One region of the Lysinibacillus sp. NPDC048646 genome, then DNA from elsewhere that is predicted to be linked to it. Evidence: a T-box and tRNA genes for the amino acid it is inferred to sense, from the RefSeq annotation. Region 1 holds a T-box; the other holds one or more tRNA genes.

Region 1 (14,986 bases):
GGTAAGGAGGTCATTATTGCTGGTGTAGCAAAGGGCTCAGGAATGATTGAGCCAAACATGGCAACGATGCTTGGCTTTATTACGACAGATGCGAATATTGAATCAGATGTATTACAGGCTGCGTTGTCTGATGTAACAAACCTTACGTTTAATGCTATTACAGTGGATGGGGATACATCTACAAATGATACGGTAGTAGTGATGGCGAATGGCTTAGCAGGCAACGAATCTTTAACAACGGCTCATCCGGATTGGCAAAACTTCTATTTTACATTAAAGACAGTTGCGCAAGACTTAGCGAAGATGATTGCAAAAGATGGCGAGGGTGCAACGAAGCTAATCGAAGTTGAAGTTGAGGGTGCATTTTCTGATGAGGAAGCGCGTAAGATTGCAAAGACAGTTGTTGGTTCACCGCTTGTGAAAACGGCAGTATTTGGTTGTGATGCAAACTGGGGTCGTATTATTGCAGCGGTTGGCTACAGTGGTGCAACAGTGGACCCTGATAAAATTACGATTCAAATTGGTGGGGCAACTATGGTCGAAAACGGTGAGCCAATTCCTTTCTCAGAAGATGAGTTAATTCAAATTTTGAAAATGCATGAAGTAAAAATTTATGTGTCACTTGGTGTTGGCGAAGGCAAGGGGCATGCATGGGGATGTGATTTAACTTATGACTATGTTCAAATCAATGCATCATACCGCTCGTAAGCGCATGGTCATTAAGCTTGGTGGAAGTACACTGGAAGGCTTGAATGCAGCGTTTTTTGAAAATTTTAAAAAGCTACAAGATAGCGATGTAGAGCTTATCATCACGCATGGTGGCGGTCCTGCCATTAATCGCGAACTTGCAGCACGTGGCGTAGGATCTCATGCATTAAATGGCATCCGTGTAACGAGTGAGGCAGCGATTGATATTGTACAGTCAACGTTAATCGGTAAGGTGAATCCTGCACTAGTCCATGAATTAACAACTGCAGGTATTGTAGCAGTTGGCTTAAACGGCTTTGATAATCAATTGATTGTAGCGGATTTTTTAGACAAAGATGTTTACGGGTTTGTCGGTGAAATTCAGTCGGTGAATACAGCACTTTTAGAAGCGTTAATGAATGCGGGTATTGTACCTGTTATTGCTTGTGTGGGGGCTGATGAAGATGGGCAGGCACTTAATATTAATGGCGATACAGTTGCAAGTGAAATCGCACTTGCAGTTAAAGCAGATAGCCTGTTACTTGTCACAGATGTAGCAGGTATTCGTATTGAAGATGAATACCAAACAGAGGTAACACCTTCCCTAATAGCACAATGGATTGAGGAAGGCCATATTTACGGTGGAATGATTCCTAAGGTGCAAGGGGCGATTGATTGTCTAGATGCAGGTATCCCGTCCGTACAAATTGTTGGCGATACCTTACTAGGTACGACTATTTTAACTTCAGCCAGTAAAAGTCTATCTTTTTTATAATGGTGAGTTAGGTATTCGACAGGGTGTCACAGATTTTTAAGATGTTTATCGCTGTAGCTCGATAAACATCAGGACACATTACGCCGAGGTGTAATCGATAGGAGGAGCTGATAAAATGAGTGCTTTATTTGGAAATTACGGCAAACGTCGTGCACAAATCGTCAAAGGGCAAGGAACCGTTGTTGAAGATGCTAATGGAAAAAAATATTTAGATTTTACAAGTGGGATTGCTGTTGTAAGTCTTGGGCATGCACATCCTGCGATTGTCAAGGCGGTGCACGAACAAAGCGAGAAATTATGGCATATTTCTAATTTATTTGAAATACCTGGGCAGGAAACGGTTGCGAAAAAACTAGTGGCAGATACGCATTTTTCATATGCGTTTTTCTGTAATAGCGGTGCTGAAGCAAATGAAGCTGCCATTAAGCTTGCACGTAAGCATACTGGGAAAAACCATATCATTACATTTGAAAAGTCGTTTCATGGGCGCACATTTGGAGCAATGTCTGCAACGGGACAAGGGAAGGTACATAATGGATTTGGACCACTTGTAGATAAATTTACGATTTTACCTTTTAATGATGTCGATGCGCTCGAAGCAACGGTTGATGATTCAGTTGCAGCAATTATGCTAGAAATGATTCAAGGAGAAGGTGGCGTTAACAGCGTATCAGCTGAATTTGCAGCGGCAATTGCAAGAGCATGTGAGGAAAAGGGTATTCTTCTGATTATTGATGAGGTTCAAACGGGTATCGGACGTACAGGGACACGCTTTGCTTATGAGCAGACTGTGTTGAAACCAAATATCGTAACATTAGCAAAAGGCTTAGGTGGTGGCTTCCCAATTGGTGGAATGCTCGGAACGGCTGAGCTCTATGATACATTTGGACCAGGTACACATGGGACAACATTCGGTGGTAATCCACTAGCAATGAGTGTTGCAGAAACAGTGCTTAATCACGTTTTTACAAAGTCCTTTTTACAAAATGTGCAAGATGTATCCTCATATTTTGTAGAACAGTTGAAAACCAATTTACCAACTACATATACGGTGCAAGGGCAGGGCTTATTGCTTGGCATTAGTTGTGGCGACACTGAGGTAGCATCGTATATTACAGAAGCTGAGGAAAAGGGTTTACTCTTAGTAGGAGCAGGGCCGAACGTTATCCGGCTTCTTCCGCCGCTTACAGTCTCAGAAGCGGAGATTGATGAAGCAGTAGCGATTTTAAAAACGATATTACTATAAAAAAGGCGTTCAATCTTGGAACAGGTTGGACGCCTTTTCCTGCATACTTACTTTTTCAAAAACAGTAATTAATGCTGTTGAGGCAGTATTGATTTTTGTTGCTCTTTTACTAATGTGTTAACTAGCTTAGGCAGCCAATCGTTTAGCTGGCTAAATGAAAAGCCTGCAGCTGCTGCCTTGGCATTCGACATATACCAATCTGCTGGAATAGCATATGGAGACTGTGAATCTGCATCTCCTCCAAACAGTGAAACTTTCGCATATTTGCCACTTTCATCTTCAATAAGTCTAAGTAAATCTTTTAATGAAATAGCACCACTTGCTGTAGCATTGAATGGTCCTTCTATCGTAGATATACCTGCAAAATATAAAAATGCAGCAGCTTCATCATCGGTAATAAAACTCATTTTTGCATCCACATTTGTGAACGTAATTGGCTGCTCATTTACTATACGCTCTACGTGAAAGTGTAAACGGCGTGTATAGTCTTGTTCGCCAACAACGATGGGGAAACGCACTGCCACAACTGGGAATGGAGCTTCTTTAAATAGGACCGCCTCCGCTTGGCGTTTACCTTCACCATAAGTGAAATCTTCTCGATCACCCATACGAATTTCATAATCATACGGATTAAAATCTGCTTCTGTTTTTACAATACCATCTGCTTCATAAGTAGAAAGTGTTGAGGTAAATATAAGCTTCTTTGTTTTACCTTCTAAAATTTGTACAATTTTTTGTGCTTCTTTTGGGGAATAACAAATATTATCGTAGACAATATCCCATGTCGTACTAGAAAGTGCTTGAGCTAATGAATTTTCATCATCTCGATCAGCAATCAGTTGCTTTACATGAGATCCAAAAGGATTCCCACTTAGACCACGTGTTAATATTGTCACGTCATGGTTATTTTGAAGGCAAAGCTCCACTAATTTTCTGCCAAAAAAACGTGTGCCCCCTAAAATTAAAATTTTCATACTTTAACCATCCCTTCGTTTAGTTGTCTTCTCTATCATGACAAAAAAACAGGCTCACTACAATTCAAATTTGAATGTAGTAAGCCTGATTATTATTGGCTTGGATTTTCAGGAGGTGGTGTGGCGCCACCGTTATTTTCTCCATTGGAGCCATTGCCATTGTTAGATCCATTAGATTCATTGCCGTTGCCATTGTTGGAGCCATCTGAACTGCCATTGCCATTTCCGTTGTTAGGGTCAGAGCCATTGCCATTATTCCCAGAACCATTGCTGTTGTTCGAACCATTTTCATTACCCGAACCTTCATTTCCATTTGTAGGTGGAGTAGGTGTTTGCTCTTGATTTTCTTCCGGATCAGGTTCGCTTTCGCTGCCGCCGGTAGAAACGACATTCGATTTTGCAGAGGTCAAACCTGTAATATCGACAGCAACAATTACATAAGCTTGTCCACTTGCGACTGACATACTTTGTGTCGCTTCGAGTACTGAATTGACTAGGGTATTACCACCATTTGTCACGTTATATATACGATAGCCGACAACATCGGTGGAAGAGCCAGACCAAGATAGGGTGTTGCCATTAATCGCTGCTGTTACAGTTGCTGGTGGGCTTCCATCTGCTGGGAAATCAACCGCTGATACGGACGAGTTCGACAACGATGAATTTTTAGGAAGTAAGCTTCCAGGGTTACCACCTAGTCTGCCTAACATACGTTTAATAAAGGCTTGATTAATACCAGCACCACCTGATTTTACAAACTCGGATGGAGTATTTGGATGTGCATTGTACGTTTTTCCTTTAATCGTTACTACACTTGATGATGCTAAGCTATCATCTGGCTGTGATGGTAAAAATACTTTCGCATTAAATAAATCCGAGCGTACTAGTCCAGCATTTGAACATGCCGCAGAAGGTGCTAAGCCAGAAATACCACAGAATGAAGCGGTCACAACATTCTTTGGTGCCTTAAAGTTCGTAGGGGCATCAATCAATTTTGGATCCACATCGTACATAGCATTCATTAAAGTTCCCCATAGCTTGTTAATACGGACACTTGGTTGCAAATACGTATTATTAAATGCATATAATGAACGTTGCTTATCATAGCCCATCCATACGCCGAGTGATACATTCGGGTTATAGCCAACAAACCAAACATCTTTGTACTCTTGTGAAGTACCAGTTTTGGCAGCGAAATCAGAAGAGAACTTCAGGGTATTTCTTGCTGTTGTTCCTGTTCCCTTTGTTAAAACATCACGCATCATGTCTGTTACAATATACGATGTTTCAGGGCTAAATACTTGTACAGGTTCAACTTCATGCTGATAAATGATATTGCCATCTAAATCTTCAATTTTTTCAATCATATAGGAGTCAATGAATTGACCGCCATTTGCAAAGGTTGCAAACGCATTTGTATTTTCTTCAACAGTCGTTCCCACTTCTAAAGCTCCAATACCCGTTGAAAGGTTTGTATAGTCTTCAGGCTGTAGCTTTGTGAAGCCCATTTTTGCTAAATACTCAGCAGGACGTCTATTAATGATGTCATTATATAAACGTAATGCTGATAAGTTTTGTGAATCAGCTAATGCTTCACGTGCAGGAATAAGTCCACGCTCATCACTAGTAATATAGTTATTGGGACTCCAAGAGCCGATTGAGAATTTTACGTCTACTAGCGGGCTACCTGCACCAATTACACCGTATTCTACTGCTGGTGCATAGACAAGTAATGGCTTCATCGTTGAACCATTTGGTCGAAAAGCTTGCGTCGCATGATTTAACTCAGTAGTTTTAAAATCTCGACCACCTAGGAAGCTTAAAATGCGGCCTGTGTTATTTTCGATTAAGATACTTCCCACCTGTACAGGCATTTGAATATCTATTTCTTCCCCTGTTACAGGATCTTTGCCTTTACCTGTATAGGTATGGCCATAGTATTTAAAGTTATCAGCGGCTTGTTGCATCGCATCGTACATATCTTTGTTAATAGTTGAATAAATACGATAGCCCTTTGAACGGACGTCACGGTCTGCTAAAATCGTATACTTCTCGTTTAATTTTTTTTCTGATTTCAAGCGTTCAGGGTCAACGCCATCTTCTTTAGCTAGCTTTTCAGCTATAATTTCTTTCGCACGATTTTCAAGCTCATATGTTAACCAAGGGTAGCGATCTTCTGGCGCTACTTCTGGTGAACGGAAGTCTGCCGTAATATCATATTTTAGTGCTTCTTTGTACTGCGCACCGTCAATATAGCCTGCTTCTTTCATGCGGTAAAGAACCGTTTTCATACGATCAATACCGGGCTTAAGAGCCTCTTCACTTTTTAGTACACCTGTATTCGTAAACGGCGTATAGGCATAAGGAGCTTGCGGAATACCAGCAATGTATGCGGCTTGCGGAAGTGTTAGATCTTTCGCATTTACACCGAAAATACCATTAGCTGCTGTTTCAATCCCTGCAATATTACGACCTGAGGCATTACGACCATACGGAATAATATTTAAATAGGCTTCTAAAATTTCTTCCTTTGTCATAAAATGCTCTAAACGCATAGCGAGTAGGATTTCTTTTGCTTTACGTTCATAGGATACTTCATTTGTTAACACTTGGTTTTTAATAAGCTGCTGTGTTAATGTAGAGCCACCTGTTTGCGTTGCGGAATTTGTCACGTCCTGTAGTAGACCACGGATTACAGCTTTAGGAACAATGCCGTTATGTTCGCGGAAATATTCATCTTCTGTTGCTAGTACGGCATTAATAACATCTGGTGCCACAGCGCTTAGTGACGTTTCACGACGATCTAAGTCCGTGCGTAATTTCCCAATATAAATATCGTTGGCAAAATAAATTTCACTTGTTTCCTCATAGTTGAAAATATGCTCGCGTAATTCTTTGTTTGAGCGTAGTGGTTCTTCTTTTACAAGTGAGGCGAAATAGCCGGCGCCAACTGAACCGACAAATACAGTGCCTACCAATGCAAAGACTAAAAATAGTAAAAATAAGTTCCAGGTAACACTGCCTGAAATACGTAATGTCTTCATCCATTTTTGTTCGAGTAACTCATCGATCTTTGCATTGATTTTCTCAATCCAATCTTTCAAGGTATCGACCTCCTAAAATCTTGTCTATTATAGCATATATTGAATTGACTCGAACATAGTTATTGACATTGAAAAAGAATCGTATAGAATAGTGCTTATAGTTTTCTAGTGATGAAGAGTTTGCAGTAGTGTCTATATTCCCTGTATAGAGAGCCAGCGGTTGGTGAAAGCTGGTCATAGTGTAGAGATGAATTACGTGCTTGGAGCTTAGACGTGCGCGCCTGCGATAAAGGCGATTGAATGAAGAGGAAGATGGATGACATCTTCAAGCTGGGTGGTACCGCGTTAGTTATTAACGTCCCTGCATGCAATTAATTTGCGTGTAGGGACTTTTTTGTTTCTGCACGCGAGAATACAAATTAGGAGGAAGAACAATGACAAACGACTTATTACAAGATTTAGAATGGCGCGGTCTACTCTACCAACAGACAGATGCTGAAGGTATGGCAAAGCTATTAGAGGAACAATCTGTTTCTTTGTACTGTGGTGTAGACCCAACGGCTGATTCTATGCACATCGGCCACATCGTACCATTATTGACACTGCGTCGTTTCCAAAAAGCTGGTCATCGTCCAATTTTACTTGTTGGTGGAGCAACGGGGATGATTGGAGATCCATCTGGTCGTTCTGAAGAGCGTCAATTGCAAACTGTTGAGCAAATCGATAAAAACGTGCAAGGCATTCGTGGTCAATTAGAACGTATTTTTGATTTTGCTGAAGATGGAAATGGTGCACAACTAGTGAACAACCATAATTGGATTAGCAAGATTGATACAATCGAATTTTTACGTGACTACGGAAAATTAATCAATGTCAACTACATGTTAGCTAAGGATACAATCGCGTCACGCCTTGATACAGGGATTTCATTTACTGAATTTGCCTACACATTAATTCAAGGGATTGATTACAATCACTTATACAATAACTACAACTGCCGTATTCAAATCGGAGGTTCTGACCAGTGGGGTAATATTACAACAGGTCTTGAAGTGATTCGTAAAACGCATGAAGAAGAAACAAAAGCATTCGGTTTCACAATTCCATTAGTAACAAAAGCAGATGGCACAAAATTTGGTAAAACGGCTGGTGGTGCTGTCTGGTTAGATGGTACAAAAACTTCTCCATACGAATTCTACCAATTCTGGATTAACGCAGCGGATGCAGATGTTATAAAATACTTAAAAATCTTTACGTTCCTAACACGTGAAGAAATCGAAGCATTAGCTATAGCTGTTGAAGAAGAGCCACATCTACGGAAAGCGCAAAAAACGTTAGCAGAAGAAATGACTCGCTTAATTCACGGTCAAGCTGCATTAGACCAAGCACTTCGTATTACCGCTGCATTATTCTCAGGTGATTTAAAAACACTTTCAGCTGGAGAAATGAAGGATGCCTTTAAAGATGTTCCTTCTATTGAAATGGCAAAAGAGGATAAAAACATCGTGGACTTACTAGTTGAAGCTGGTATTTCATCATCAAAACGTCAAGCGCGTGAAGATGTTACAAATGGTGCAATTAGTGTAAATGGTGAAAAGGTGACTGACTTAGAATATAGTATCGATGCAAAAGATCGTTTAGAAGACGCGTTTAGCATTGTCCGTCGTGGTAAGAAAAAATATCATATGGTAAAATTTGTTTAGAATTTAGACTTGCAAAGGACAACATCCCCCGAGTAGATTGGAGGGATGTTGTCCTTTTAGCATTTTAAAAAGCTAGGAAGATTTAGATGCTGGTAACTTTCGGGATGAAGTAGTTTCGCTAGCTTGTATGCTCCCTCTACTAAACGAGGAGACGGACGGCAGTAAAGCCATTCCTCCATTACATGGAGTTGTTTCAACTGGACAGCATGTAGCTCATGAGCTTGTGGACGCTTCAATAAATTGGTTGGCTGAATGCGCTCAAATGCAACACCTACCCAAGCCATCATAATATAATCTGGATTCCGTCGTACTACGTCAGTCCAGTCAGTTTGCACGCTTGCTAACGCCACATCTTGAAATAGATTATAGCCTCCTGCGATGGCACTAATTTCTGTGAGCCAATTTATTTTTCCGGGAGTAAAAATAGGATTTGGCCACCATTCCCAATACAGCGTTGGCTTTTCCTGAATTGTTTGCGCAATCGTACGAAGTTGTTCAATAAAGTTCAAGTAATCTTCAGCAATTTGTTTTGCACGGTCCTTAACACCACAGGCTACACCAAGTGTTAGGAGATCATGTGCAATCTCTTGTAGAGAATTAGCGTTAAAGACAAGATGGGGAATATTTCTTGCTTGTAATGCCTCTATATTCTTCTCCATACCCGGCACACTCAAGGAAGCAAGTACAAGATCGGGCTGCAATGCTTCTAATGCCTTTATGTTAATTGATAAATCAGGACCTAGCTTGGGCAGTACATTTACAGCTGCAGGCCAATCAGAAAAATCATCGACACCGACAAGCTGATCTGTCAAACCTAAATAGGCGACGAGTTCGGTATTACTAGGACAAATTGAGATTAAACGCATATTTATTTCCCCCCTTTACTTTTAAGAAAAGTATAGCTGGTGTAGCCCTTGTATACAATGATTGGGTTTTCATTGTCTCATAGAAAAAGACGTGCCTCAAAATATGAGACACGCCATTTCTTTATATTTTATGAAAGTGCAACAGCTTCAAGCGGCTCTGCTGTTTTCACTACAGGTCCCATTGCATTTGTAATAATTTGCTTAATGTCTTCTAATGTTGCTTTACGTGGGTTTGTTGCAGCACACACGTCTAGCATGGCATTTTTCGCTAAAGTTTCAATATCCTCATCCTTCGCGCCTAATTCACGGAAGCCACTAGGGATATTTAAGTCTTTCGATAAGCTTTCAATGGCAGTAATTGCTTTTTCAGCAGCATCACGCTTGCATAAGCCCTCTACATTTTGTCCTAGTAATTCTGCAATTCTTGCAAAACGCTCTGTACGTGCCGTTAAGTTGAAGCGACAAACATGAGGTAGTAAAATCGCGTTACATACACCGTGTGGAAGATTATAGAAACCACCCAATTGGTGAGCAATTGCATGTACATAGCCAAGTGACGCATTATTGAACGCCATACCTGCTAAAAATTGTGCGTATACCATTTGCTCCCGTGCTTCTAAATCTGCGCCGTTTGCATATGCACGTGGTAAGTATTCAGGAACTAGCTGAAGTACCTTTTCACCACAAGCATCTGTAATTGGTGTTGCATCTGTCGATACAAATGATTCGATTGCGTGTGCTAACGCATCCAAACCAGTTGCAGCTGTTAGAGCTGGCGGTAAGCCTATCATTAACTCTGGATCGTTAATCGATACAAGCGGTGTTACGTGCTTGTCAACGATCGCCATCTTCACTTTACGAGCCGTATCTGTAATAATCGTAAAGCGTGTCATTTCGCTTGCTGTACCAGCTGTCGTGTTAATAGCGATTAATGGCACTAATGGGTTTTCTGATTTGTCAACGCCTTCATAATCATGAATGCGTCCACCATTCGAAGCAATAATTCCGATACCTTTCGCTGCATCATGTGCACTACCGCCACCAAGTGATACTATCGAATCACAGTTCTCAGCATGATATACTGCGATACCGTCTTCAATGTTTTGATCTGTTGGATTTGGTTCTGCTTTCGGGAAAATTGCAACATCGATTCCAGCAGCTGTAATGATGTTAGCAATTTGTTCTGAGAGACCTAATTTGTGTAAGCCCTCATCTGTTACGATCAATGTCTTTTTCACTTCTAAATCATTTAAGCGTTTACCAACTTCTTGAATTGCTCCAGGTCCAAATAAGTTTGTTTTCGGCATTACAAATTGCTTTAGAACGTCTGACATATTTCCAACCCCTTTAAAATAATTGTTATTGCTTGAATGATGGCGAACCACCTTCCGAAATTCATGTTATTCTATTTTTTGTAAAAATTCAACTCGTATTTTTATTAAAAATGTTAATATTTAACGTGTTATTATCTTACAAAAATGTTAAATAAATTTATGGTAGGGTGGAAGCTTTAATTATGTAGGATTGTTGATGTATATATAGTTTGGAAAATACTTTCTTGTGAAAGTAATATATATATTTTGGAAATTCGTTCTATTTTAGAGACTGGTTGAATAGTAAAAAAGTGATATTTAGTATTAAATATATAGGTAGTGATTATGTTGATTAAAAAGTAGGGAATTGCTATTTTAATGTAAAAAAAACGACCTTTTAGGTAAATTAGTTTTCTCTAAAAATTGAATGTACTGTAGGGAATGCATAGATTATTGCATTGTCCCCAGAAATCTTTTGCTCTAATGAGTGCAAATTGAAATAGGGTTTAAATACCAGTCACAAGCTTCGTAGTCTGTTAAAAATCAGGAAGCCCTCAAAGAGATGATATAAAATAAAAAAACCTACAAACCATTGATATACCATGGTTTGTAGGTTTTTTATTTTTACAATTAACGAAAAGATTCTCTTATCGAGAGTAGAACTCTACGATGAATGCTTCGTTGATTTCAGCAGATAGTTCAGAACGTTCTGGAAGGCGAGTGAATGTACCTTCTTTTTTGTCTGCATCAAAAGCTAAGTAGTCAGGTACGAAGTTATTTACTTCGATCGCTTCGCCAACTACAGATAGGTTTTGAGATTTTTCACGAAGAGAAATCGATTGACCTGGTTTAACGCTGTATGATGGAATATCAACGCGTTTACCGTCTACCATAACGTGACCGTGGTTTACTAATTGACGAGCTCCACGACGAGTGCGAGCTAAACCTAAGCGGTAAACTAAGTTGTCAAGGCGAGTTTCAAGAAGGATCATGAAGTTTTCACCGTGAACACCTTTCATTTTACCAGCGCGGTCAAATACAGTACGGAATTGACGTTCAGTCATACCATACATATGACGAAGTTTTTGTTTCTCTTGTAATTGTAAACCGTATTCTGATAATTTTTTACGTTGGTTCGGGCCGTGTTGACCTGGTGCGTAAGGGCGTTTTTCGATTTCTTTACCAGTACCGCTTAATGAGATACCAAGACGACGTGATAATTTCCAAGATGGACCTGTATAACGAGACATATTGTTGTCTCCTCCTTTAAATTTGGTTTTTTTGTTGTAAAACAAAAACCAGTAGTACCCATTCTTATACGCATTTTATTTTCATGTATTTTCGCCTATGCAGCCATTAGGTTACGCAATACACCATCTATTTTCAAGTAAGAGAGTAATGGTTAAGTAATACTCTTTAAAATAGAGGAATAAAATACAATATTAAGCTTATACCACTGCTGCGTTTATTTTACACAAACTTCATTGTAACTGCTTATTTCATAGACGTCAATTATTAGTATAGCTATTTTTGAAAAGGGACAATAGTAGGAAATTCCTTTTTATACATTTCTCACTATTTCGAAATAGTTAAAGATACGGTAGTAAATGTAAAATATAAAAGTAAAACAGAATAACATAGTCAAAATGACACAAATTATGTATAATATATCATAAGTTAATAGTAATTGATTTGTACGTTATATAGAAAAGGTGATTTCATGACAGACCATTTACAAACGCTAAAATATATAAAATCAGATGTTTTGAGCTTTTGGGTGAGTTCGAATGGAGAACTGACCAGTTTTAATGAGTATTTTGATTCATTAAAGCAGTGTCTAAAGAAGCACTTGAAAATTGTAAATGCTGCTTTTCTCAGCTATGAAAGTAATAGTTTAATACCTGTAGAAGAATTAGCTACGTTAACAATAGAAACAAAACTAAATGCTGTGTCATGGCCGATGATTGAAACTAGCTTTTATCAACAAAAAATAGTCAAGCTACCTTATATATTGAAAGAAAAAGAAGCCTATAACATGATGACAGATATGGTCCTTTTCCAACCGGAGGGCAAAGATCTCCTTGGAGTATTACTTGTGGAAGCAACAGATGCTTGGACGAATTTTATGGCTTCTGATTACGGTGAAGAATGTGTAGAAACGCTTATGAAGGTTTTGCAGATTTTGCGTGAAAATTTAGAAGTGAAATCGAATGAAGACCAATATAGAAAATTGTATAATATGACAGATTTATTTCATTCAACAATGGACATAGATTTAATTTTAGAAAATGTTCTAAAAAATATTAGGGATAATTTCCCAGAATTTAATGTTGAACTTATACTATCGAATGATCAAGACCGCCATACGACCATCGATATTAAACTTTTTGATTATTTATCTGAAAGACCAACTACTATTGAAGCTTTTGTCTCAGGAGACTTGACAACTGAATTGGCAAGTGACTTAAATTGTCGTTTATTAAATGCACCAATAAAAGGAAGACAAGCTATTTACGGTATTTTGCAAGTAAGTGCGCCACCAACTTATCTTTTCTCAACGACTGAAAAGGACTTTGTACGAATGCTCGCGCAAGCATCAGGAAATGCACTAGAAAATGCAAAATTATATCATCAATCGCATCGCCTCGTAAGCGACTTGCAACTTATTAATGAGACATCGCATCGTTTAAATATGCGGATAGACATTCATGAAATGTTGCTTTTCCTACAGAAACAATTAATGAAATCTTTTCAACCAATGGAAGTTTGTTTTGCTTTTAAAAATGATGATACCTTTGAAGTGACGGATGCCAGTACAACTTTATTTAAATCGGAAGAGGGTAAAACGTATATTAAACATGTTGAACAACATTTTGAACATACGAATGATCCGTTATTCATTGCCGACTTTAACCGATTAACGCCTAATAAAATAGAATATCGTTCGATTATGGCGATTCCAATTTTAATGGAGGAGAAAATAAACGGTTTTAGTATCGTACTACACAAAGAGCCGTATTTCTTTTCATTTGATAGCTTTAAGTTAATGCAGTCTTTAATCCATCACTCGTCTTTAGCGATTGCAAACTCCATTTTACGAAATCAGCTACAGGAAATGGTAGATAGAGACCATTTAACAAAGCTTTATGCAAGAAGTTATTTAGATCAGTATGTAGAAAAATCCCTAAAGAAAGATCAATCAGGTATGTTTTTACTTATTGATATTGATAATTTTAAGCGCATCAACGATACCTACGGTCATCAAATTGGCGATAAGATTCTCGTGCAAATTGCGATGAAGTTAAATGAAACGATTGGTACTCGGGGTATTTGTGCGCGTTGGGGTGGAGAGGAAATGTCAGTCTATGTGCCAAATATTGATGAAAAAGAATCATTCGAACTGACCACGACCATAGTTACAATGATTCCAGACGCCACAGATCCACAAGTAACAATTTCAGCAGGGCTCATTACATGGGATCAAAATTATCAACCAGCATTTCAATCGGTTTTCCTACATGCTGATACAGCTTTGTACGAAGCAAAAAACAGTGGGAAAAATCGTTTTTGTATTCATGATCGTTACCTCCAAACCAATGCCTAAAAGAATGAAATATAGATTTGCCCCGAAATGATATGTGAAAAATCAACATTTCAGGGCAATTTTAATGTTAACGTACGAATGAGCAAATAGTTTTTATAGATGGAGAAGCAATGTTTTTACAAATTGCTCTAAGCCAACTTGATCTTCGATGGAGAAGCGATTTGTAATCGGGCTATCTATATCAAGCACACCTATTATTTTATCTTGCTTGATAAGAGGAATCACAATTTCAGATTGTGAGGCAGCATCGCAGGCTATATGCCCTGGAAATAAATAGACATCTTTTGCTAAAATTGTTTCTTTTTTAGCCACAGCTGCACCGCAAACACCACGACCAATTGGGATCCTAACGCATGCAGGTAAACCTTGGAATGGACCTAAAATAAGTTCCTCACCTTGTAGTATATAAAACCCAACCCAGTTAATATTTGATAGAAATTGGTTTAGTAATGCGGAAGCGTTGCTTAAATTAGCGATGCGGTCAGTTTCTCCTGTGAGTAGCGCATCTAATTGTTTTGCTAATGCATTATATTGGTCAGCAATAGGACCTTCGTAATTTATTTGTGTAAACATACTAGCACCTCGTTTAAAAGTTATTCATTTTGGAAATATAACATTATAATGTTGATGTAAATCAACTGCGGCATGAGCATCAGAGCCAAAAACAAAAGGCAACCCAATTGACTTGCTATAGTCAATTAAGGAAAATGGTGGATAGGGTTCTTGACAATGTGCTTTACTTAAACCTGCACTATTCAAGTCTAGCTCGTACCC
Region 2 (14,986 bases), on a different contig from region 1:
TGCTGAGTCATAACCACGATATTCTAGTTTCTCTAAACCTTTTAATAAGATTTCCTTTGCATCTGTTTCACCAATATATCCTACAATTCCACACATAATTTATACTCCTCCGCTATTGTCAATTTAGTGCAATGACAAACTAGACCTCAACCTATCGAATTTTTTAGTGGACGTAAATGTTTTACTTAATTTTTGACAAAATAAGCATACAAATACGCGCACGTTCTCGTACTATTCAGCCATCTGAATAGTGCTCCGCTTCGATATGTGGGGTTTTCCTATTTATCTATTGCTTTAACTATACCTTCTCCATTTTCTGTACATTCAATCACTCAAATGCTTTCAAAATGAAAAATGACAATCGGGTATGTCGATTGGGAGGCATCCGCCGAATTTTCGATAAACCTCCACCTCGTCTGCTGAAGATGTAACCGTCCAATTTCTTCAGCTCAGGCGCTATAATTGTTTTCCGTTTTATGCTTCTTTCCTATCCTCCTCAGCATATTAAGCTATTATATGTAACGCAACAGCTGTTCCGTTCCAATAGCATTTCCATCATACTTAAAAGTAGTTCATTAGTCAAATAGATCCGCTGTTTCAAAGAGCAATTACTTTATTTCCCATAAAAATAATGGCTCATTTGCAATAATGAACCGTTATTTCCCGCGCAATATTAAGTGTTTTTTTACCGATATGTAGCAACCTCTTCCTCTTGATAATATACGAAATGGTCTTCTACAATTTCATGCCAAGAAGCGTCTTCAACCAATAACTTTGCTAAATTTGCTGCATCATATAAAGCTAGTTGGCAATTTTTCTCAATTAAAGGCTCAGCAATTGGAATGGCGCCCTTCGCCTGCTTATTCAAGCCTAAAATTGTCCGGCTCGTAGTAGATTTACCTGAACCTGATTCCCCTACTAAGCCCAAAATCCCCCCCTCATTAAATGTATAGTTGGAATTATTCCATTTTTGCATTTTTACGCTAGAAAAAAAGTTACTACCTGATTAGATAGTAACTTTCGAAATAATTATACGACTTCATGTAACAACTTGACAATCTCTCGATTAAAAGCTGGTAAATCCTCGGGTGTTCGACTTGTTACAAGTTGCTTTTGGCAAACAAATACTTCCTCGTCATGCACCGTAGCACCAGCATTTTCAAGATCGACGAGAATAGATTGATAACCTGTCGCATCTCTACCTTTTAATGTTTTAGCTGTAATGAGCAACTGCGGACCATGACAAATCGCAAAGGTAGGCTTCATGGCATCCATAAAGTCCTTCACAAAAGCTACTACACGGTCATCTGCACGTAATATATCTGGAGAAAAGCCACCCGGAATAAATAACGCATCAAACTCAGAAGCCTCGACTTCATCGATTCCTTTTGCAATTGTTACGCTTTCACCGTGCTTTCCTTTCACTACTTTTCCTGCTTTCGTGTCAATCGTTGTAAGCTCATGACCAGCCTCTTCTAATGCCTTTTTGGGGCTTGTCCACTCACTATCTTCGAACATATCAGTAATTAATGTTGCAATCTTAGCCATTTCAATCAAACACTCCTTACATAATAGGATACTTTATTTATTCCCCTAGCTATGCAAAGTAAACATGTTAATTATTCAGTAGCTAGCTGCTGCAAAACTTTTATCGCTAAATTACTAAAATAGTTTGCCGCCACTAGTAAGGCTTCTTCATTTAATATAAAGCCTGGGTGATGCCATTCCTCTGTACCACTCGTACCCATCCAAACAAAGAAGCCTGGTTTTAACGTCTGGTAGTAAGCGAAATCTTCACCACCAGAACTTTGTTTAGCCTCTACTACTATTTCAGCAGCCTCCTTTGCAACATCTTCAAAAACACTTGCATTGTTCACGACTGGTAAATAATCAAACCATCGAAAAAAATGGGGTTATGACTTGTACATCTGTTTGGTATATTTTAGAACTCCTATTACCAGTTGCCAACAGGTAGCGTACTTAAAATTGCAAACTAAAAACTCGGCTTTCTATCTTGTTAGAAGAAAACCGAGTTTACATGTATGTTTATTCAGTTAGACCCATTTCAGCGCGTACAACATCTGCAATGCGCTCTACATAACGCTCGCAATCTGCTTCTGTAGCAGCTTCCACCATTACACGAACAAGTGGTTCTGTACCAGAAGGACGTACTAAAATTCGACCATTGCCAGCCATTTCAGCCTCGACTTCAGCAATAACGGCAGCAACCTTAGCATTTTCCGTTACAGCATGCTTGTCTGTTACACGTACATTTACTAAACGTTGTGGGAAAATTGTCATTTCAGATGCAAGCTCAGAAAGTTTTTTACCTGTAGCTTTCATAATATTCACGAGTTGAATACCCGTTAACAAGCCATCACCAGTTGTATTGAAGTCCAGGAAAACAATATGGCCAGATTGTTCGCCACCTAAGTTGTAATCATTAGCACGCATTTCTTCCACGACATAGCGGTCACCTACAGCTGTTTGTACACTTTGCATACCATTTTCCCCAACTGCTTTATAGAAGCCCATATTACTCATAACTGTTGACACAATTGTTTGCTTTTTCAGGCGACCTACTGCATTCAAATGTTTACCGATGATGAACATAATTTGGTCACCATCCACGATTTTACCGTTTTCATCGACTGCGATTAAACGGTCACCATCTCCATCAAAGGCTAATCCAACATCTGCACCCTTTTCCTCAACAAATGCAGCTAAGCCCTCTGGATGCGTTGAGCCAACGCCTTCATTAATATTTAAGCCCGTTGGTGAAGCACCCATTGTTGAAATGTCTGCTTCTAAATCCGCAAATAAATGGGTTGCAAGAGAAGATGTTGCACCATGCGCACAGTCTAATGCCACAAGAATGCCATCGAATTCTTCATCTACTGTTTGTTTCAAGTATTGAATGTATTTTTGCCCACCTTCGAAGTAGTCACTTACAGAGCCCAAATCTGCCCCGATTGGACGTGGCAATGTATCCACTTCTGCATCAAGAATTGCTTCGATTTCGGCTTCTTGCGCATCTGTTAGCTTGAAGCCATCAGGACCGAAGAATTTTATGCCATTGTCGGCAACTGGGTTATGTGAAGCTGAAATCATGACGCCTGCATCTGCACTCATAATTCGAGTAAGATAAGCGACACCTGGTGTTGAAATAACACCAAGACGCATCACCTCTACGCCAATCGAAAGAAGACCAGCGACAAGTGCACCTTCAAGCATTTCACCTGAAATACGTGTGTCACGACCAATTAATACCTTTGGACGTTCCGTTGCATCTTTCGTTAAAACATAGCCACCTACGCGACCTAGTTTAAATGCAAATTCCGGTGTTAATTCACTATTCGCGACGCCACGGACGCCATCTGTTCCAAAATATTTACCCATTCTAATTGTTCTCTCCTTCAATGCAAGACGACCTAAATCACGCTTGTCTCTTGTAGACAATTGGACGGCTCGTCTGCTTACTTTTGGAAAAGTCTATTTTCGTTCATTTGTTAGTAACTATTAATTACACCCCTACGAATTGTACCTGACGCTCTCGTGCATAGAACCTTTGCTATATCGTTTCTTTATCATGCTTAACATACTTTTTCGCATTTCGGACAAATAAACAATGTGTCTAGGTTTGTATCCACGGCATCTCCTAGAGGTTTCAGCCAACAAGGTATTGTTTCTTAAGTTTGCCACTGAGTCAAAATAAAATTATAGTCAGTTATTGTTTAAGAATCAATATCTTCTGTAATTGTATCAGGTTCAGTTTCTTCAGGATTTGGATTTGGATTTGGATTTGGATTAGTAGTAGTTTCCTTCGATTCCTCTTCCACCTTCGTAATATCTGCTTTAACTTTTACTTTTGATTCAGATATTTTTGTCACACCTTCTGGTAATTTCACATCAAATTCATATGTTTTTGATTCAGTAATTTTTGACAGGTCGACATCTACCAAAATTTCAGCCAAGACATCAATAATCGATTTTTTACCATATACTCTCAACGCTGTCGTATCCAGCGATAATTTATCGATTGTTATACCATCCTGTACTTTACCTGTTTCATTCATCGTAACAGGTAGTTCTTTGCTGTATTCTCCAATATCCACTTGTACCTTAACGCTGTCTGGTTCAATAGTCACATCTAATTTATTTAAATCTCGATCCAAAACTTTCACTGCCGCTTCTTGTGAGAAAGGTTGATTTAAGCCCTGCTCACCAGTTACTGTCGCTTTTACATAGCTGATGCTCTCAATGGCACTTTTTGCCCCTGTGACAAATACTGTTGCTGGGTTTGCAGTCATGCCCTTTAATATATAGCCTTCATCAATTAAACGGTTGTTCATCTCCGGATCAACACGGAATTCCTGTGTGACTTTTTCCTCGATATTCACATCGATTGTCGCTGGGTCTAATGTAACTTGCAGCTTATCAGAAATATTTTCGTATTGCAGCTCTACTTTATGCTCACCTATTAATAAATGGTTTAAGTCTACAAATATTGAGAAGTCCTTTATCGCTTTTGTTTGTATAACAAGTGGCATTGGACCCTTAATTGTGACATTAACCGTTTTTGGTATACCCGTCACAATTAGGCTTTCATCATCATAATAAACATCTACAGGTACATCACGAATCACTTCCACCTGTTCATTCGTTATCGTTTTATTTGTTGAAGATAACTCTGTACGAACGGAGAAAAACAGTAAACAGGCTAGAAAAAGTGCGATAATTCGTAATACCCAAGGGCTATCCATCATTTTATCCATTCTTTTTCCCCCTCCAAGTCAACTTAGAGGCTGTATTCGATTCTTGTACTGATCCGAACCACATTCTACGTAATAGAGTTTCGAATTCCTCTAGAGAAAGATTGCGATGTAGATTACCGTTTAATGTAATACTAATGGCTCCTGTTTCTTCCGATACGACAATCGTAATGGCGTCTGTCACTTCACTTAAGCCAAGTGCCGCACGGTGTCGTGTTCCAAGTTCTTTTGAAATAAACGGGCTTTCAGAAAGAGGTAAATAACAGGCCGCTGCCGTTACCTTATCCTTTTGCATAATTACCGCTCCATCGTGAAGTGGTGTATTCGGTATAAAAATATTGATGAGTAGTTCAGATGAAATTTCAGCATTCAAGCCTATTCCCGTTTCAATATATTCATTCAGACCTGTTTCTTTTTCAATAGAAATCAACGCCCCAATACGACGTTTTGCCATATAACTAACGGATTTCTTCATAGCCTCAATAAGTCTTGTCTGCTCTTCTTCTACTTGGCTCGTTGAACGTTGGAATAGCTTTCCTCGTCCAATCTGTTCAAGTCCACGTCGAATTTCAGGTTGGAAGATGATAATAATCGCCAAGAAACCGAACTCGATCACCTGTTTTAGCATCCAACCTAATGTTTCTAACCCTAAAAAGTCCGTTGCCATGCGCGCAATAATAATGACGAAAATGCCTTTTAATAATTGGACAGCCTTCGTACCTTTAATGAGGGTTAAGATTTTATAAACAACGTACCAAACGAGCAGTACATCTATGAAGTTAATAACAATGTTCACTGGCGTCAAATCCGTGAATTGTTCGATAATTTGCACGTGGCATCCCCCACTTTTCATTGCGAATCCATACACATTTAAGTATAGCACATTCTTATTAAATGTAACTTTTTTCAAATAAAAAGTCTACTCAAAAGAGTAGACTTCTCAGCCTCTCACGTGCACTATCATGTAGGACGTATAGAGTGTTATTTAGTTTCTTTATCTTCAAATGCCATGGCGTCTTTGAATGAATTTTTAATGGTATACCATAGCCATTCAAACGCTTGGTCAATTTCTTCAATTTGACCTGTCACAACTGCCGAGGATGCCATGTACTGCCCATTAATAACAGTAACATTGCCATCTACTTGCCCCTCAACAATTAAATCACCATTTTTTACAACGATATCCCCTTTGACAACTTCACCTTTCGGTACGATGACCGTTTGCCCTTCAACAACTAGATTCGGCTGTTTCGTGACAGAAAAATGTTGGTCATCCATGAAACTTCCAAGTAAAGTAGCACTCATAAATAGGCAAAAAACCGCTGCCGCCACAAATAATGGGTGACGACGAATCCATTTTTGCATGCCCACACGACTTTTAGGTTTGGGTAAACGAGCCATCACTGCAGCTTCAAAATGCGGAGGTGCTGTAATATGAGAAGCACTCTTCACAAAGGCGATCGTTTCACTTAATTCCTGCATCAATTGCTTGCAATCACCGCATGAATGCAAATGCTGTTTCAACTCTTGCTCATGCTCACGACTAATGTCACCGTCTAAATAATCATGCATATAGTCTATAATATGCTCTGGACAAATATTCATGACGCTCCCCCTCCTACAGATTGTTTAATTGCTTTCGTAATGCTTCACGTCCGCGGTGAATTCTCGTTTTCACCGTACCAAGAGGCATATCCAAAATTTCACTAATCTCCTGTAACGATAATTCTTCAATATATTTCAATACTATAACTGAACGATATTTATCCGGTAAACGTCCAATCTCATATTGAATACGATCTTGTAACTCCATCTGCTCTAGCTGTTCCTCTGGTAACTGGTCATCTGCAGCAATTTGAGAATACATATCAAGCCCTTCAGTACCAGCTACTTCCGCATCTAAATAGTAATCCGGCTTCTTTTTTCGAATACGATCTATGCAGAGATTTGTCGCTATGCGATAAAGCCATGTCGAAAATTTTCTTTTTTGATCAAATGTATGCAGATTCATATAGGCACGTACAAACGCTTCTTGTGCAATGTCTTCTGATTCTTGTTTATTGCCTAACATCCGGTAGCATACTTGGTACAGTTTGTGCTGATAGAGACTCACAATATCGGCAAATGCGTTTTGATCGCCTTTAAGCACTTGTTTTATTCTCTTATTTACTAACGCATCCATTGTGTTAACTTCTCCACCTTTACAACTGTCTTATACTATACGACCCACCGATAAGAAAAGTTTCATTTTAATTAATTATAACAAAAGATTTTTATTCGATGCGACAATAGGCATTTTTTTGACAATTTTATTATACGAGGGTCTCTCCAAATAATGAGCCCATTAATGCTACTGCAACATCTGCTGTTCTGTTCTTTTCATCTAATATCGGGTTAACCTCTACAAATTCAGCGGATGTAAGTATACCTGATTCCTGTAACATTTCCATCGCTAAATGACTTTCACGGTATGTCATCCCACCAGGTACCGGCGTTCCCACCCCAGGTGTATACAGCGGATCTAGGCCATCTAAATCAAGCGATAAGTGTAAACCATCTACCTTGCGTTCTTTTAAATAGGAAAGAGCATCCTCCATAACACGAGTCATACCTAGTCGATCTACCTCGTGCATTGAATAGACTTTTATACCTTGTTGACGAATCAGTTCACGTTCTCCAGGATCTACTGAACGAGCTCCGATTATAATGACATTTTCAGGTTTAATTTTCGGTGCATAGTTACGAATTTGTACAAGTCGATCATGTCCTAGTCCAATACTAACAGCTAGCGGCATCCCATGAATATTACCAGATGGAGTTGTATCTGGCGTGTTTAAATCTGCATGTGCATCAAACCAGATAACACCTAAATTTTTATAATGTTCACCAAGCCCAGCTAGCGTGCCGATTGCAATGCTATGATCTCCACCAAATACAAGTGGAAACTTCTTCTGCTCAACCGCTTCATATACTCTGCTTGCCAAAGTAGTACTTATATCGACGACTTCTTCTAAATTTAACAGTTGTTTATCAATAATTGCATTTTCTTGTTTATGATTAACACGGATATCTCCCTGATCCTGTACCTCATGACCAATCGCTTCTAAACGATCAACAATACCTGCATAACGAATAGCACTTGGCCCCATATCTACTCCTCTGCGTGTTTGTCCGTAATCTGTCGGCACTCCAATGATTGAAATACTATGTTTATTCAATATTTTATACCCCCTCTGTGTTGTATAACCATTGTAAAGCCAACAATGCCTTTGGCTCAACTCAACACATTTTTGCATATTCATGCAGTCAAAGAAGGCAAAAAAAATCTCCTACTGTTTTCAGTAAGAGATTAGTATCTGTAGTTAATGTGACACTTTTGAATATATTCTATAGAAAAGTGAGCCATGAAGGACTCGAACCTTCGACCCTCTGATTAAAAGTCAGATGCTCTACCAACTGAGCTAATGGCTCAAATATAAGAAATGAATGGCTGGGGTACCTGGATTCGAACCAGGGCATGACGGAATCAAAATCCGTTGCCTTACCGCTTGGCTATACCCCAATCATTGTATAAATAAAACTGGTGGAGGGGGACGGATTCGAACCGCCGAACCCTAAGGAGCGGATTTACAGTCCGCCGCGTTTAGCCACTTCGCTACCCCTCCGAAATTAACACTATATGGTGGAGGATGACGGGCTCGAACCGCCGACCCTCTGCTTGTAAGGCAGATGCTCTCCCAGCTGAGCTAATCCTCCATAAAAACAGGTGTAATTTCTTTACAGTTTATTTATTCTTTTTAAGCCTTTGCATTACTACAACGCCAAGGAAATGGTGACCCCTACGGGATTCGAACCCGTGTTACCGCCGTGAAAGGGCGGTGTCTTAACCGCTTGACCAAGGGGCCGACATGTTACATTGTTCTCAACAAGACAAGATTTATAATAACATCTTTTTTTATACTTAGCAAGCATTTTTTAAAATTTTTTAAAACTAAATATTTGCTTATGAAAATGTTCAAAAACCTAACTTAATCCTACCATCTTCTCAATCATTTATCTACAATCAATTTAAATGTAGCTTCTACCTACTATGATCGTAGTTGTAGATTCATTGAGAATGAGTAGATTTAAAATAACCTCACTTTTATTGGAATAAATTAGTTTAAACGCATCATTAATTGCCTAAAAAAGCTGCTACAAATTACTGTAGCAGCTACTATTCTTACCAAACGATACGTTGGCGTCGTTTATATGATTTTGCTTCTTTGTAGTCTTTACTGCCTTCTTTTCCTATCCCTAAATAATGCTCACTAATTTCATTATCGGATAATAGGCTAGCTGCATCCCCTTGCATCACTACGCGGCCATTTTCCATAATATAGCCGGAGTGTGCAATCGATAATGCAACATTGGCATTTTGCTCAACTACTAGAATAGTCATACCTTCTTCTTCATTAATCTTTTTAATGTTTTGGAAGATTTCTTGTACTAACAGCGGCGCAATCCCTAAAGACGGCTCATCGAGTAATAATAGCTTTGGCTTAGCCATCAAGCCGCGCCCAATCGCCAACATTTGCTGCTCACCACCCGATAAATAACCCGCTTTACGTGATTGGAGCATTTTTAGTTTCGGGAAATAGCCGTATATTTTTTCAATATCCGCCTTAATATTACCGCGATCTTTTCGTGTATAGGCCCCTGCAATCAAATTTTCTTCTACTGTTAAGTCTTTGAAAACACGACGCCCTTCCATACTTAAGAAAATTCCCTTTTTCACAAGGACATCTGGCATAATATCATTGATGACTTCGCCTTGAAACTCAATCGTACCATCTGTAATCTTTCCTCCATCACCCACGAGGAGACCTGAAATAGCTTTTAAAGTTGTGGACTTACCCGCTCCATTACTACCGAGAAGCGCAACAATTTTCCCTTCGGGTACATGGAGGGACATTCCTCTTAATGCTAGGATATTTTTTTGATAAACAGCCTCTAAATTATTTACCTGAAGCATGTAAGTCCCTCCTTTCTATTACAGAAAATTAATCTTCGAAACTAATGTAATCTGTAATTGCTTCCCATTTGCCGTCTTTTACAACACCAATACGAATTTCTTTTGTACCTGCATGGTTGTTAGCTGAGAATGATACATTTGCTGCTACACCGCCTAAGTCTAGGTCTGTTAAAGACTCCATACCTTCACGGATTTGAGCACCTTTAATGTCACCATCTGGATATAATTCAGCTGCTTTTTTAATAGCTTCAACCATAATTTTCGCTGTTACCCAACCTTGTACGAATTTTTGGTTGATGTCTTCGTCTTTTTTGCCTTTGCCTGTCAAGTATTCTTCTATTTCAGCCATCCCTGGCACTTCATCACCTGGCATAGAGTTGATCAGTACGCCCATATATCCTTCAGCAGTTGCCGCATCTACATTATCAAATAGACCTTCACCTGTAGTCCAGTTAAGACCCATGAATTGTGTATCGATTCCCAATGTTTTTGCGTCACGTAAAATTGTAGAAGTTGCTGCCCAAGTTTGCTGAATGATTGCATAGTCTGGGTCTTTCTTTTTCATATTTAATAATTGTGATTGTGCTTCTGTTGCTTTTACGTCGATTACTTGCTCGTCCACAACTTTAACACCGATTTCTTTTGCATACGCTTTCATATCTTCAACTGGAGAACGGCCGAACGCTGTATCATTGTAAAGTAATGCTACTGTTGGCTCGCCGCCTTCATGATTTTCTTTAATCCATTTTAATAATGCACGACCTTGGTCAGAATACGAAGCTGCCACTAAGAAGTTATATGGCGATTCCTTTGTATCATTTAAGTTCTCCGATAATGAACCTGATACGAATGGGAATTCATCGGCAGCTACTTGCTGGCGTAAAGCCTCTGTATCACCTGTACCGAAACCAATAATTGCTTGTGCACCAGCTTTGTCACGGTGCTCTTGATATAACTTTTGTGCTTCTGGAATAACATAACCATAGTCTTTACCGATTAACTTAATATTTAAGCCTTCGATCCCTTTTGAATTAGCATATTCTACATATGCTTCTGCCCCTTCAGCAAAAGGTGCACCTACATCAGATGTACCACCTGTTAAATCCCATAGTCCCCCAATTACTACTTCACGGGCATTACTATCTGTGTTACTTCCTGTATTTGTACCACTATCGCCTTGTGTATCGCTATCTGTTGCCGAGCCACCATCGCCATTACAAGCTGCTAGTACAAGTACAAATAAAGCACTCAATAGCAACCATAATAGTTTCTTGCTTTTCTTCACATCAATTCCCCCTACTGTTTGTGTATTTTTGTATTTATATATTTAATTTCCCCCGCAGGCACTAGTACGAGAATGGCCAAAGCTTAAAGTACTTCTTAATATTTAACCAAATATGCGCTAGCCCTCCTGGTTCAAAAATTAAAAACAGGATAATGACTAAACCAAATGCAAATTCTTTAAATGCAGATAATAATTGATTTAAATCTGGGAAGTATACTGTAACCAAATCGATTGCAGTTCCTAAACCAATCGGTAATAGTGTGATAAATACCGCCCCAAGAATAGACCCAAAAACACTGCCTAAACCACCGATTAAAATCATCGCTAAGTACTCAATGGATACCGTTGTACTATAAAGTTCTGGACTTACAATCATCGTATAGTGAGCTAGTAAAGCACCAGCTAACCCTACGAAAAATGAACTTACAGCAAATGCTAATACTTTATATTTGAATAAGTTAATCCCCATAATTTGTGCTGCTATATCGCGATCTCGAACAGCTAAGAAAGCTCGCCCTACTCGCGTGCGTAATAGATTCGTTGCATACAGCACCGTTAACAATAAAATCGCAATAGACAAGTAATAATAAGATGTATTAGATTTGAATGAGAATGACCCAATCGATGGACGGCTTAGCACCATCCCTGATGTACCACCAGTTACGCTTGTCCATCGACTAATAATAAATAAAATAATTACTTGCGCCGCTAATGTAGCGATTGCCAAGTATAAACCTTTCAAACGTAATGCTGGTAATCCGAAAATACCACCTACAATGGCTGTAATTAATCCGGCTAATGGCAAAGAGATCCAGAAGTTAAGCCCGTATGTAGATGTGATAATCGCCGACGTATAGCCTCCTACACCTAGGAACGCTCCTACTCCAATCGAAATTTGCCCTGTAAATCCTGTTAAAATATTTAACCCTATTGCACCAATAGCTGAAATGGCACAGAGCGTTAATAACCCTACCCAGTAGTTTGAAGTAAATAGCGGTACTAGCAATAAAACGCCAACAATCACTACGATTTTAACTTTTCCACTAACCGTACCAAATAACTTCATATCACCTACATAAGATGTTTTATAATTGCCACTTTCACGAACAAATATATTCCTCACACCGTCACACCCTCTCTATACCCTTGCTGCCGAATAATCCGTGTGGTTTTACCATTAAAATCAACAGTACGATGATAAACGGCACAACTTCTTTTAAGCCGCCACCTACAAGCGGATCTAAGTAGCCTCCCGCAATATTTTGAACAATGCCGATTAAAAATCCACCGATGATAGCACCTGCTACACTGTCTAGTCCCCCTAAAATAACAACTGGTAATACCGTTAAACCAATTGTCGCCATGACTGGACTTACACCACTAATGTTCCCTAGTAAAACTCCACCAATCGCTGCTACCATTGCTGCGATCGACCATGTTACAGCATAAACAAATTTCACACTCATCCCTACCGATTGTGCAGCTCCTTGATCGTCTGCAACCGCACGCATCGCTAAGCCAATTTTCGAATACTTGAAGAAGATTGTGAAAACAATTAACAATACGATAACAATGACAAATGACCATAAATAAACTGGCGTTACAATTACCCCACCAAATTGAACCGGTGTTTGTGGAAATACTGGTGGGAAGATTTTCGTGCCATGTCCCCAAATCATATGGATAGCCCCAGCCAATAAATTCGCCAATCCGAGCGTCGCCATGATAACTGAAATAGCCGGTGCATGCTGTAATGGACGAACAACAAGTCGCTCTACAATTAATCCTAATATCGCGCTTACAATTAACGTAATAATGATGGCGATATAGAACGGAACCTTGTATGACGTTAACAGCACTAAACAAATATAAGGACCAAATAAAACGAATTCACCATTTGCTAGGTTTAGCGCACCACTTGCTCGATAGATTAATACGAATCCAAGTGCCACTAATCCGTATATACTTCCTACTACAATTCCGTTACTAAGCATTTGTAAAAAGAATGTCATCATGCCACCCCTGTTCAATTTTTAATTGAATAACACGTAAACTTACTTCTTCCTCTACGGATTCGGCATGTGAAGGTGTTAATGACACTTCTTGTGTATCTGTATACATGCCATCAATTAATTCTTTATATTTTTGTTCAACAAAGTTTCGGCGGATTTTTAACGTGCGCGTTAATTCCCCTTGATCTGCCGTAAATTGCTTGTGTAAAATAGAAAACTTTTTCACACGGTATTGCGGAGGCAATTCACTCATTAATTGTTCAACTTGTTGCTCAATGAGCTCTACAACTTTCAAGTTTCTTGATAAGTCTGAATATTCTGTAAATAAAACGCGGTTTTTATCCGCCCATCTCCCGACGCTATTCATATCAATATTTAAAATAGCGGTCATGTATGGCTTATCTTTACCGAAGCAAACCGCTTCTTGAATATATGGACTTGACTTTAACTCATTTTCTACTAATCTCGGATAAATAATTTCACCAGCTGAATTCGTGATGAGGTCTTCTTGTCGATCTAAAATATGAAGATGGCCTTGCTCGTCAAGATACCCATGATCACCTAGTGACAGCCAACCATCAACCACTTCTTTTTGGTCTTCCTCATTCAAATACGCCGAGAAAATGGCATTGTTTTTCATATAAACGATACCGTCTTCTCCTATTTTCACTTCCGTATTTGGAATTGGGATGCCTGAGCTTCCTGACTTGATTTGACGATCTGGCTGAACAAATGCAATACCTGCAACTTCTGTCCCACCGTATGTTTGCTTTAAATTCACGCCGATACTGTGATAGAAATGGAAGGCATCCGGTTGCAACGCCGCCCCCGCAACATACGCTCTTCTAAGCCTAGCTATCCCTAAGTGATCGCGAATAGCACTAAAAATAATGACGTTGCCTAAAAAGTACATCAGTTTATCCATACCTGATAGCACTTCATTATTGGCATCCGCTTCCGCTTTTTTATCCCCGTACTTTTTAAAGAAGCCATACACTTTTCTTTTAAACCAGCTAGCCCCTTCCATCCGAATTGTAAAGCTAGACATTAACGATTGATACACACGAGGGGGTGCGAGCAATGTTTGCGGACCAATCTCTCGCAAATCAACCATTACAGTATGCGGCTTTTCTGGAAAATTAATAGCGAATCCAACAATTAACGGCACAACGGTACTAACTACTTTTTCATTTACCCATGACAACGGTAAAAATGAAAAGTAATCATCATTTTTCTTCATTTCCTCTTCCTCCGTTAAATTTTTTGCTGCATTGATTAAATTAAAATGTGTCAATAAAGCTCCCTTTGGCCTGCCCGATGTTGCGGCGCTATAGGCAATCACAGCCGGGCTATGTGTGTCTAGCGTGCTCGCTTGCTCTTCGTAAAAATTAGGCTGCTGCTTTAATAAATCTTCTCCCTTTTTCATAAAGTCATCTAAAAAACTAAGTTTAGGATGTTTATAATGGCGTAACCCTTGCTTATTGTAGTAAATAATATGTTCTACAAGCGGAATACGACCCTCTATTTCTAGCAGTTTATCTACTTGTTCTTGATCTTCCACGATGACAATTCTTGCTTTGCAATCGTTTAAATAAAATTCCACCTGATCTGGTAATGATTCTTGATAAATCCCTACCGAAATGCCACCTAGCAATTGGGTTGCCATTTGCGCATATAGCCACTGCGGTCGATTTTCGCCAATAATCGCAAGCTTTTCTCCACTCCGAAAGTGAAATTGCTGCGAAAGTGAAGCCGCTAATAATTCCACGTTCTTCAAATAATCATGCCAAGTTATTTCATTCCATATACCTAAGTATTTTTGTCTTAGCGCAACCGCATTCGGCTCATTTTTTGCTCGCTCCGCTAAAAGAGTAGGTAATGTTTTATGAATGACCATTCAGTC

The links. A T-box is a leader RNA that pairs with one kind of tRNA and senses whether it is charged. The one in region 1 lies ahead of tyrS (tyrosine--tRNA ligase), so its partner is inferred to be a tRNA-Tyr.
Region 2: it encodes a tRNA-Tyr, which carries the amino acid that the T-box ahead of tyrS (tyrosine--tRNA ligase) is inferred to sense. The anticodon was not compared.

What each region holds. Positions count from the first base shown of each region.
Region 1 covers NZ_JBNNLZ010000009.1:46,203-61,188, reverse strand. Annotated here, with positions in the region: gene argJ (bifunctional glutamate N-acetyltransferase/amino-acid acetyltransferase ArgJ) at 1-708, shown strand, start outside; gene argB (acetylglutamate kinase) at 671-1,462, shown strand; gene ACQKII_RS11905 (acetylornithine transaminase) at 1,578-2,708, shown strand; gene ACQKII_RS11900 (NAD-dependent epimerase/dehydratase family protein) at 2,777-3,682, opposite strand; gene ACQKII_RS11895 (transglycosylase domain-containing protein) at 3,775-6,786, opposite strand; T-box leader at 6,889-7,092, shown strand; gene tyrS (tyrosine--tRNA ligase) at 7,161-8,429, shown strand; gene ACQKII_RS11885 (cobalamin-binding protein) at 8,486-9,295, opposite strand; gene ACQKII_RS11880 (iron-containing alcohol dehydrogenase) at 9,424-10,629, opposite strand; gene rpsD (30S ribosomal protein S4) at 11,256-11,858, opposite strand; gene ACQKII_RS11870 (sensor domain-containing diguanylate cyclase) at 12,329-14,212, shown strand; gene ACQKII_RS11865 (GAF domain-containing protein) at 14,306-14,785, opposite strand; gene hisJ (histidinol-phosphatase HisJ) at 14,810-14,986, opposite strand, start outside.
Region 2 covers NZ_JBNNLZ010000026.1:3,501-18,486, reverse strand. Annotated here, with positions in the region: gene glmS (glutamine--fructose-6-phosphate transaminase (isomerizing)) at 1-96, opposite strand, end outside; gene ACQKII_RS20455 (ATP-binding cassette domain-containing protein) at 686-976, opposite strand; gene ACQKII_RS20450 (type 1 glutamine amidotransferase domain-containing protein) at 1,030-1,548, opposite strand; partial or broken gene ACQKII_RS20445 (M20/M25/M40 family metallo-hydrolase) at 1,620-1,904, opposite strand; gene glmM (phosphoglucosamine mutase) at 2,047-3,399, opposite strand; gene ACQKII_RS20435 (CdaR family protein) at 3,735-4,775, opposite strand; gene cdaA (diadenylate cyclase CdaA) at 4,768-5,604, opposite strand; gene ACQKII_RS20425 (anti-sigma factor family protein) at 5,754-6,377, opposite strand; gene sigW (RNA polymerase sigma factor SigW) at 6,391-6,954, opposite strand; gene rocF (arginase) at 7,085-7,990, opposite strand; tRNA gene ACQKII_RS20410 (tRNA-Lys) at 8,171-8,243, opposite strand; tRNA gene ACQKII_RS20405 (tRNA-Gln) at 8,260-8,334, opposite strand; tRNA gene ACQKII_RS20400 (tRNA-Tyr) at 8,354-8,437, opposite strand; tRNA gene ACQKII_RS20395 (tRNA-Val) at 8,453-8,528, opposite strand; tRNA gene ACQKII_RS20390 (tRNA-Glu) at 8,603-8,677, opposite strand; gene ACQKII_RS20385 (ABC transporter ATP-binding protein) at 8,995-9,786, opposite strand; gene ACQKII_RS20380 (ABC transporter substrate-binding protein) at 9,815-11,071, opposite strand; gene ACQKII_RS20375 (branched-chain amino acid ABC transporter permease) at 11,133-12,194, opposite strand; gene ACQKII_RS20370 (branched-chain amino acid ABC transporter permease) at 12,199-13,083, opposite strand; gene ACQKII_RS20365 (AMP-dependent synthetase/ligase) at 13,058-14,980, opposite strand.